DNA from 3 places in the Brachybacterium sp. genome. Region 2 is predicted to be linked to each of the others. Evidence: riboswitches for the same ligand, from Rfam matches in the RefSeq annotation. Region 2 holds a riboswitch; each other region holds the start of a gene.

Region 1 (3,261 bases), on a different contig from region 2:
ACGCGGGAGGACGCGATCATCGACTCCTACGAGGCGCCCGACGGGATCACGCTGGGGGAGATGCAGCGCACCGCGAGCAATGTGCTGCGCTACCTGCTGCGCAGCGGCGTCACGGAGCGCCGCCGGCGGTGAATCCCGTGGCGCCAGCCCGTTTCGGGACGGATCGCTGTGCGGCTGTCAGGCGTCCCCGGGCAGGGGGAGGCTAGCAGCGCCAGGCCGACTAACGTGCCCCGGCCTGCACGGCAGGTGCCGCCGCGCGCTCGATGTCGTGCAGCACCGTGACCACGGCATTGGCATCGTCTTCGCTCGGCGACGAGTGAGCGCACCAAGATGCCGAGCCCGCGCTCACCTTCTCCCGCGCCTCCGGGGTGCCATCGCCCTGTTCGATGAGGATGCGTTCGAGCTCATCGAGGTCGGTCTCGGTCAGGGGCAGGTTGCGGCGCAGACGCCGGATGGCGGCAGGGTCGTCGTGCTCGCGGATGTAGGCGGTCACTTTGTCTCGGAACCGGGCCTGGTTCACGCCGACGGCGACCAGCGGCAGATCGACAGAGCGGGTTTGTCCGAGGTCGTCCTCGAAGTCGGTGAAAACGGCCCGGCGCTGGCGGGTGCCGAGGAGCTGCACGAGCGATCGGAGGGCACGCCGTGCCCGTTCGAGCACCGGCAGGATCACGCCCTCCCACCAGGCCTCCCCCGGCCACGTCCTCCAGTAGGCCTCGCCGGGGTCGTAGAAGGCGAGGCCGCCGAGGGCGCCGACGGCCGAGATTTCGAGCCTTTCGTCGTCCGCCCCCCGAGGGCTTTCCGGAGATGAGTCCTGATTGCTGAGGTGGTGGGGCGGCGCCGGACGGGCCCTGAGCTGAGCACGTCCCCGCGCGAACGGCTCCGAGCTCGGCCGCCCGGCGGGCAGTCATGAGACGAGGGCCTGCGGCGGTCGATGTGCTGGTACGGTCCATGATCGACACGGGGTGCCCCGACGGGGCTGAGATCACACCCGGTGAACCTGATCGAGTTCGTACTCGCGGAGGGATGTCGTCGATGAGCTGTGTGCTGCTGTGCTGCACGCCGTCGTCCCATGCACTGGTCCTCGCGGCGCAGGCCCCGCCTGCCGCGGCGGCGGAGGCGGCCTCGCTCCGTGCCCGAGCTCCTCGGACCCGACGATCAGGTCCTCGTGTCCGTTCCCGCGCGGTGCCGAGCCCCGGCACGGCACCGCTCCTCGTGCGTTGCGCTCCCACCCGCTGTGCGGCGGATGCGCTCGCCTGCCTGAAAGGACCGGCTGACCATGACCTCACCGACCCTCGACCCCACCTCCCGCACCGTCCCCGCGATCGCTGAGCAGGTCGTTCTCGTCACCGGGGGCGCGCGCGGCCTCGGTCGCGCGCTCACCGAAGCCTTCCTGCGCGAAGGCGCTCGGGTCGTCATCAACCATCTCACCAGCGAGGACGCCGCGCATGACCTCGCCAGCCGCCACCCGGGCCGTGCCGTCGCCGTCCGCGCCGACGTCCGGCAGCGAAGCCAGGTCGAGACCCTGTTCGAGCGGGCCGAGGCTGAGTTCGGCCTCCCCGTCGGCACCGTCGTGAACAATGCCCTGCCCGGCTTCTCGTTCAACGGCGACGCCCGCGCCAAGGCGCACGAGATCACCTACGATGCCTTCTCCGCGCAGTTCTCCGGCGCCGTGCAGGGTGCGCTGAACACGATCCAGGCCGCGTTGCCCGGTTTCGCCCGGGTGGGCTCGGGGCGCGTGGTCACCATCGGCACGAACCTGTTCCAGGACCCGGTCGTCCCCTATCACGACTACACCGCGGCGAAGGCGGCGCTGCTGGCACTGACCCGCACCTTTGCCGCCGACCTCGGCCCGCGCGGCATCACCGTGAACATGGTGAGCGGTGGCTTGCTGCGCACCACCGACGCGAGCTCCGCGACCCCCGAGGCGGTCTTCGACGCGATCGCCGCGAGCACTCCGCTGCAGTCGGTCACCACTCCCGCCGAGCTCGCCGATGCAGTGCTCTTCTTCGCCTCTCCGTGGTCCCGGTCCGTGACCGGGCAGAATCTCGTCGTCGACGGCGGGCTGGTGAAGAACTGATGGCCGCCGCGCCCCGCCGCCAGGTGCGGCTGAACCTGTTCGCGCACGCGTGCGGCCACCACGCCGCGGCCTGGCGGGCGCCGGGCTCCTCGGTGTCGCGTCTGGGCGACATCACGTACTGGGAGGAGCTCGCACGGATCGCAGAGCGCGGTCGACTCGACGCGCTCTTCCTCGCCGACGGCCAGTCGATCGCGCCCGCCGGGGCCGAGCGCGGGCCGACATGGTTCCTGGAACCGATCACCGTGCTCACGGCGATGGCCCGCGCCACCGAGCGGATCGGGCTGGTCACGACGGTCTCGAGCACCTTCTGGGACCCGTTCCACGCCGCTCGCCTGCTGGCGAGCCTCGACCACATCTCCCACGGTCGGGTCGGGATCAACGTGGTCACCTCGATGACCGACGACGAGGCTCGCAACCACGGCATGCCCGCGCTGCCCGATCATGCGAAGCGCTACGCCACCGCGGGGGAGTTCATCGAGGTGCTCCAGGGGCTGTGGGACTCATGGCCCTCCCAGAGCATCCTGGCCGATCCGGAGGGGGTGTACGTCGAAGCGTCCCTGCTGCGACCGCCACAGCATCACGGGGAGTCCTTCCAGGTCGCCGGGCCGCTGAACGTGCCGACGCCGCCGCAGGGCCGCCCGGTGCTGTTCCAGGCCGGGGCCTCCGAGCCGGGCCGCGAGCTCGCCGCCCGCCACGCCGAAGGGATCTACGCGGTGGCCTGGGACCTCGAGTCCGCGCTCGCCTACCGCTCGGACATCCGCGCCCGGGCCGCCGCGCTGGGCCGCGCCCCGGAGACGATCGCGGTGATGCCGGGCCTGGTCGTCCACGTGGCCTCGACCGAGGAGGAAGCCCGGCGGATGCGCGCGGACCTCGACTCCCGCCTGCCGGTCGCGGACTCCCTGCGCCAGCTCTCCTTCTTCATCGGCCAGGACGCCTCGGACTGGGAGCTCGACGCCACCGTGCCACCGCTCCCGCCGCTCGAGGAGTTCACCGGCCCGAAGGGGCGCTACGCCACGGTGCTGCGCATCGTCGACTCCGTGCGGCCGACCGTGCGCGAACTGCTGGGGCTGCTCGCCGCCGGCGGCGGCCACGCGACCGTCATCGGCACGCCGGAGTCGGTGGCCGACGAGATCGAGCGCTGGGTCGACGCGGGCGCGGCCGACGGCTTCAACCTCATGCCGCCC
Region 2 (3,261 bases):
GACGTGGATGTTGTCCACCCAGTTGCCCACGACGCCGGCGCGCAGGGCGGCCCGGCCGGCCGGGGGGAGGCGCTCATCGGTGGTCGCGATCGGGGTCCCCGGCAGCATATGGGTCCCGCTCACAGCGCCCCCTCCAGGATCGTCTCGTGCTGGTCCGCTGGAACCGGTGCCGCCAGGCGCAGCGCCTGGTCGAAGAACTCCAGCTCATGCCGGCTGGCGAGGAGATAGGCACGGACCGCTGCGGAGCGGACCGCTGGGGAGGCTGTGGCGAGCTCCCGTTCGACCTGCTCCAGTGCTCCTTGCGTGGCGATGACGAAGCCCGGGTCACGGTAGGTGTCGAGCCAGTCCGCATAGGGGTGATCGCTCGGGACGGAGGGCAGTGTGGCCCCCGTCTGCGCGTACAGCCAGTAGCAGGGCAGCACGGCGGCGGTTCCCACAGCACGCTCCTCCCCGAGGGTGGTGGCCAGCAGGAAGTCGGTGTAGGCGCTGGTCACCGGGGAGACCCCGATCTCCTCCTGCTCACCGAGCCGGCCACGGTGCAGCGCGGACTCGACGGTGAGGCAGCTGCTCGCACCGCGGGCCCAGAACACCTGGGCCACGACATCGGTCGAAGCGGCCGAGAGCGCCGCGAGCGCGCGGGAGTAGCGACGCAGGTACAGCGAGTCCTGGGCGAGGTAGAACGCGAAAGCGTTCGGGGGCAGACTGCCGTCGACCAGCTGACGGACGAGGTCGGACTCCGCGATGTTGCGAGCGATGGGCTCCCCCGCAGCCCACAGCGCCTGCGTCCATGGCCCGGCCGGGGCGACGGCAGGCTCGATCCGCGCCGCTGCCGGGAGCGCGGCACCGAGCGCCGAAAGGATCTGGTCCGGGGAGTCGAGGATGGGTGGGACAGCTCCCGGACCGAGCCAGGGGGTGGATTCCCCGGCGGCCTGCAGACGGCGGGCGCGGTGGGAGTGGTCCACCGGACCGTGGCCGCTCCCGACCCGCAGCGCCTCCCCGTGGGAGATGGCCTCATGCAGCCACTGGGTGGACCAGGCGAGCGCCTCCTGCGGCGACTCCCCGCTGCCCAATCGGGTGGCGAGCGCCGAAGCGAGGGAGCATCCGGTGCCGTGGGTGCTGGTCGAGCTCACCCGCGTCGAGGGGACCGGGAGGCAGATGCCGTCGGGGCCCACCCAGGTGTTCGTCACCGTCGCGGAGTCCAGATGTCCGGTCTTCACCACGACGGCGACACCTGTCCGTGCGGCCCATCCTCGGGCCTGCTCGAGGGCGGCCCGCTCATCACGGGCGCGCTCGCTCCCCGTCAGGCGTGCGAGCTCCTCGATGTTCGGGGTCACGACGGTGGCGCGCGAGCAGAAGGTGATCATGGCCTGCTCTGCGTCCGGCGCCAGGAGGCTGTCACCACTGGTCGCGACCATCACCGGATCGACGACGAGGATCTGCGGGGGATGCTCGTCGAGCCACTCGGAGACCGTCGCGATGAGCGCGGCAGTGCCGAGCATGCCGGTCTTGACCGCATCGATCACCACATCGTCGCTGACCGCGCGGAGCTGCCGGTCCAGGAACGGGGCCGGCGGGACGTGGATCTCCCGCACGCCGCGGGTGTTCTGGGCGACGAGCGCGGTGACCACGCTCATGCCGTAACCGCCTGCGGCGGTGATGGATTTGAGATCCGCGGCGGTGCCGGCTCCCCCGGAGGGGTCCGTGCCGGCGATCGAGAGCACACGGGGAATTCGGGCAGGGTACGACGGAGCCATGGAGGACATCCCTTCGCTAGTACGAACTAGATCAGGTTCCACGGGTGTGATCTCAGCGTCGTACGACGCACCCCGTGTCCGCGGCCGAGTATAGACCCAGCTCTCGCTTCAGATCTCCGTGCAGCCCTCGCCGCTCCGTCGAGCCCTGCTCAGCCCATCGCCTCCCGGGCGGCCTGCTGCGCCTCGGGGAGCGCCTCGGCGGCGGTGGCCTCGCCACGGAAGATCTTCGCGATGCCCTGCAGAGCGGTGCCGGTGGCGATCGCCGAACGATCCCCCGTCTCGGGGCGCGCCGCGGACTCGGGCGCCTCGATCACCGAGACGTCCACCCCGGCCTCCGCCCAGCTCTCCTCCCAGGCGCCGCGCAGATCGCGATGGGCCGGGATGCCCAGGCGGTTCTCCGCGAGCACGCGCTGGCCGTCCGCGCCACCGAGCCAGTTCAGCAGCTCGGCGATCGCTGCGGCCCGCTCATCCTTCTTCGCCTCGACGCCGACGGCGGCGATCGCGTGGACCAGCGGGCGGGGGCCCTGGGAGCCGGCGACGACGGGATGGATGCCCCAGTCGAAGCTGCCACCGATCTCCTCGGCCAGGGTGTGCAGATCGTAGGTGCCCGTCTGCAGCAGACCGAGCTTGCCCTGGAGGAAGAGGTTCCGACACAGCGTCGGGTCCGCGGTGGTCTCCGACCCCGCCGGGCCGAGGTGCGAAGAGGCGAGATCGGCGAGGTACTGGACCGCAGCGGTGCCCGCGTCGGAGGCGAAGGACATCGTCCCGTCCTCGTCCTGCCAGCTGCCGCCCTGAGCAGCGATGAACGGTCCCAGCACCGCAGTACGGTCGGGATGCGCACTGAAGCCGAACGTCGCCCGGGTGCCGGGGTCGAAGCCCTCGTCCCCGGGGTGGCGGCCCTCCCCGTCGACGGTGATCGCGCGGGAGAGGTCCCGCAGCGGGTCCGTCGGCGCGCCGGGGTCGAAGCTCAGCGCGGTCGCGTCACCCTTGGCCGCGGCGACCAGGCCCTCGTGCGCGACCAGGATGCTCTGCTCCCAGAGCTGGGGAACACCCCACAGCCCGTCCTCGAGCCGATAGAGGTCCGTCGCGACGCCCTCCCACCGGGAGGAGGTCTCGCCGACGATCTCGCCGATCTCGAGCAGCCGCCCGCTGGCATGAGCCTGGGCGAGGTTCGCGGTGTTCATCCACAGCACGTCGGGCAGGTTCTTCGCCGCCACGTCCAAGGGCAGCTGGGTCCAGTAGTCATCCCAGCCGAGCACCTCTACCTCGACCGCGATCCCGGTGCTGTCGGTGAACTCCGCGAGGGATTCCTCGTACGCCGCCGCTGCCGCCTCGCTCCACACCCGCATCCGCAGCGTGTCGCCGTCCTCGAGCTCGACGGACCGATCCGAGGAGCAGCCGCTGAGCGCCCCGGCCCCGGCCAGTCCCATCGCAGCGGTGGTGAGCAGGAGCTGGCGGCGGGTCGGCACGGGGTCGGGGCCTTTCAGTGGTGGTGCGGCGGGTCGCT
Region 3 (3,261 bases), on a different contig from region 2:
GCATCGCGGTGGGCTCGTCCAGCAGCAGCAGGCGCGGCCGGGCGACGAGCGCCGCGGCGAGGCCCGCACGCTGCAGCTGTCCGCCCGAGAGCGTCGCGGCCGGGCGGTCGGCGAGCGTCTCGATGCCCGCGTCTGCGAGAGCTTCGCGCACGCGCTTCCCGATCTGCGCGGGCGGCACGCTGCGGCTCTCGAGCGGGAGGGCGACGTCATCGGCGACCCGCGGGAGGCACACCCCGTCGGTCGGATCCTGACCGAGGAATCCGACGGTCCCCGCGGTGGCCAGGACCCCCTCGGCGATCGGGTCGATGCCGCCCACCCGCAGGGTGCCGGTGACCCGGCCGCGCTGGTGGGAGGGGAGCGCGCCGGCGAGCGCGCGCAGCAGCGTCGATTTGCCACAGCCGCTGGGGCCCAGCAGGAGCACCTGCTCCCCGGCCCGGATGCTCCCGGTCCAGGGGCCGACGCCGTCCCCCGAGGGCAGGACCACCTCGAGCTCCCGTGCCTCGACCACCGTCCCCGACTGCCCGGGGGCCGCCGCCTCCCTCTCGCCCGGCGCGGTGACCTCGGCGGCCGCTGCGGCCTCAGCGGACACGTCGTGCCGGGATGCCGTCGTCGCCCTGCGCGGCGGCACCGATCGCGAAGTTCGCGAGCACGCCGGTGCGCTCCAGGGCGCGGACGATCACCCTGGCGAGCAGACCGCCGAGCACGATCCCGGAGAGCACCTGCATCCCGAGCCGCAGCGCGAGCAGGTCCTGGCCGTACCAGCCCATCCGGTAGGCGGTCCAGAAGAACACCAGGCCCGCACCGAAGGCGCCCGAGGCGGCGAACACTCCCCAACCGAACCGGCGGTAGCGGGTCAGGGCGAAGGGCAGCTCGCTGCCGATGCCCTGCAGCGCGGCGGCGAGCACCAGCATCGGGCCGACGGGGCTGCCGAGGAAGACGACCTCGATGATCGCGGCGAGCATCTCGGCGAGGATGCCCACGCCAGGGCGGCGCAGGATCGCCAGCGCCACCGGTCCCACCAATAGCCAGGAGCCGAACAGGACGTGCTGGGCGAGGTCCCCGGCGGGGCCCATCGCGATCGCGAGCCCGTTCCAGGCCTGGACGAACACCCAGTACAGGAAGCCGAACACGACACCGAGCACCACCACCAGCACGATCTCGCGCAGGGAGAGCCTCGGACGCCGGGCGGCACGAGCGGCCAGATCAGAGGCCTGCGAGGGAGTCTGGCCGGGAGCCCGGGAGGGGGTCTCTGCCGGAGTCTGTGCGCGGGTCATCGCGTCTCCTCGCCGAGCTCGCGCACCTCGTGGGAGGGGCTGTTCAGGGAGAGGGTGAGATGGCTGGTGACGTGCTGCACGCTGCGACCCACCTGCAACCAGCCGGCGACGGCAGTCGCGATCACCTCGCCGATGTCGCCCTCGAGGCGGGTGACGAAATGCTCGGAGCCGCGGAAGGTGCCCAGCTCCCGGGCGCGGTCGATCGCGGCGTAGATGTCGCGCATGTGGTCCGGCGCGGTGCCGTCGGCGGCGACCTGGTCCGCCAGCGGGTACAGCGCCCACTCCGCGGAAGCGAAACGGCCGGTGCGACGGGGCTCGGTGATCCCGACGTCGCGCGGGCCGGCGCCACCGGGAAGCTCGCAGGTCACCTCTCCCGGGCAGCCGCGCGAGAGGGTCACGGAGAGGGTGGCGTGGTGCTCGGTGCGGGCGAGGTCGTCTGCGAGGTCGATGAGATACCGCTGCAGGTGGGCTTCGTGGCCGCCGAGATAGGTGGAGACGTCCCCCGTCTCGCGCACCAGGCCGGTGAGGTCGAGCCGGGACAGGATGCCGACGAGCACTCGGGCGTAGTCATCGGTCATGACGGCTGCGGTGACCCTGGCGCCGACGCCGAAGCCGAGCGGGGTCTCGGTGGGATCCGGGGCGGTGCCCGGGAGGGTGGCGGGGGTGCCGACGGGAGTGATGCTCACGATCCGTGCCTTTCACGAGGGCACGGGCGCGCAGCGACGATCGCCTGGCGGAGCTTCCTGCGCCGGCATGATCCGGATCAGGTTCTACGGTCGGAGTTCGAGAACTCCCTCTCAGCCCGGCCTACCGGACTCCCGTGCACGGAAGCACCGTACCCCGATCCGGCGTCCCTGGAGCGCGGCGGTCCACGAACCAGTGGCTGGACCGGGCGGCGGCGGAGACCAGGATCCGGTCGAAAGGTCCGTCCGCCGGCGCCCCCAGCACCCCGGGGAGGGCTTCGCGGATCTCCGCGCGGCCGTCCTCGCGGCCGACGGTCCCGGCGAGCGCGGCACGGGCAGGTGCCAGCAGGCTCACCTGCCGCTCCACACCCACCACGCTCCCGGAGGGTCCGACGAGGTGGGCGAGCAGCGCCGTGGTCCAGCCGGAACCGGCACCGACGTCGAGCACGTGCTGCCCCTCACGCACATCGAGCAGGCGGAGCATGTCCAGCACCGTGCTGGGTTGGGAGTTGGTCTGGCCCACTCCGATCGGCAGCGGGGAATCCACGCCGGCACGGTCCCGCAGCTCCGGGGGCAGGAAGTGCTCCCGGGGCACCGCATGCATCGCGCGGGAGGCACCGTCGCCGGTCCCTGCTCGGTCCGCGGGGTCCCGCCGGTCCTCGGACCGGTTCCTGTTCCTTTCGGCGCTCATGGCGCGTTCAGCTCCCGGGGAGCTCGATGACCCCGTCGACCGGCCAGTCACGCACCTCCGTGCCCTCGGGAGCGAGGGCAGTGGCCTGGCGCAGATAGATCGGTCGGCCCACGTCGCTCGCAATCGCCTCATGCACGGGCAGGGCCAGCGTCGGGCCGACGGCGCGGAGGAAGTCGACGGTCTCGGACACTTTCGACCAGGGGGCGACGACGGCGAAGGCGAGCACGTCGATGCCGTGGAACTCCGGCAGCGGCTCGAGGGAATCTCCGGTCACGCCGAGCCGGGGGCCGTCCCCCGCGGAGATCACGAGACCCGAATTGCCGACCCGCGGAATGTCCGGGTGGATGATCGCGTGCCGGCCGCCGACAGCCTCGATCCGCAACGAGCCGTGGCCCGGGACCGCGGCAAGCACGTGCGCGTCCCCGGCGGCGAGCGGACGCAGCTGCTCGGGGCGCACCGCAGCGGCGCCGTCGACCGCCTCCCGCAGCTGCTGCGCGGTCTCGGGCTCCGCGATCACCTCGGCGGTGGTCGCCAGGCGAAGCACCTCGTCCAGCAGGGTGCGGTCCACGTGATCGGGGTGCTGATGGGTCAGGAGCACGGCGTCGATCCCTGT

What was found. Region 2 has a riboswitch for thiamine pyrophosphate ahead of ACTH43_RS06710 (bifunctional hydroxymethylpyrimidine kinase/phosphomethylpyrimidine kinase). Riboswitches for the same ligand answer to the same signal wherever they lie in the genome.
Region 1: another riboswitch for thiamine pyrophosphate. It lies ahead of ACTH43_RS09455 (3-oxoacyl-ACP reductase); the one in region 2 lies ahead of ACTH43_RS06710 (bifunctional hydroxymethylpyrimidine kinase/phosphomethylpyrimidine kinase).
Region 3: another riboswitch for thiamine pyrophosphate. It lies ahead of ACTH43_RS10945 (YkoF family thiamine/hydroxymethylpyrimidine-binding protein); the one in region 2 lies ahead of ACTH43_RS06710 (bifunctional hydroxymethylpyrimidine kinase/phosphomethylpyrimidine kinase).

Annotation. Positions count from the first base shown of each region.
Region 1 is NZ_JBQDLF010000019.1:53,780-57,040, reverse strand. It holds gene ACTH43_RS09465 (glycoside hydrolase family 3 protein) at 1-132, shown strand, start outside; gene ACTH43_RS09460 (type I restriction-modification enzyme R subunit C-terminal domain-containing protein) at 221-670, opposite strand; TPP riboswitch at 949-1,041, shown strand; gene ACTH43_RS09455 (3-oxoacyl-ACP reductase) at 1,277-2,077, shown strand; gene ACTH43_RS09450 (LLM class flavin-dependent oxidoreductase) at 2,077-3,261, shown strand, end outside.
Region 2 is NZ_JBQDLF010000011.1:37,549-40,809, forward strand. It holds gene ACTH43_RS06705 (MFS transporter) at 1-123, opposite strand, end outside; gene ACTH43_RS06710 (bifunctional hydroxymethylpyrimidine kinase/phosphomethylpyrimidine kinase) at 120-1,754, opposite strand; TPP riboswitch at 1,746-1,839, opposite strand; gene ACTH43_RS06715 (extracellular solute-binding protein) at 1,904-3,223, opposite strand; gene glgP (alpha-glucan family phosphorylase) at 3,261-3,261, opposite strand, start outside.
Region 3 is NZ_JBQDLF010000025.1:9,681-12,941, reverse strand. It holds gene ACTH43_RS10955 (ATP-binding cassette domain-containing protein) at 1-589, opposite strand, end outside; gene ACTH43_RS10950 (ECF transporter S component) at 579-1,274, opposite strand; gene ACTH43_RS10945 (YkoF family thiamine/hydroxymethylpyrimidine-binding protein) at 1,271-1,960, opposite strand; TPP riboswitch at 1,998-2,106, opposite strand; gene ACTH43_RS10940 (protein-L-isoaspartate O-methyltransferase family protein) at 2,082-2,648, opposite strand; gene ACTH43_RS10935 (MBL fold metallo-hydrolase) at 2,656-3,261, opposite strand, start outside.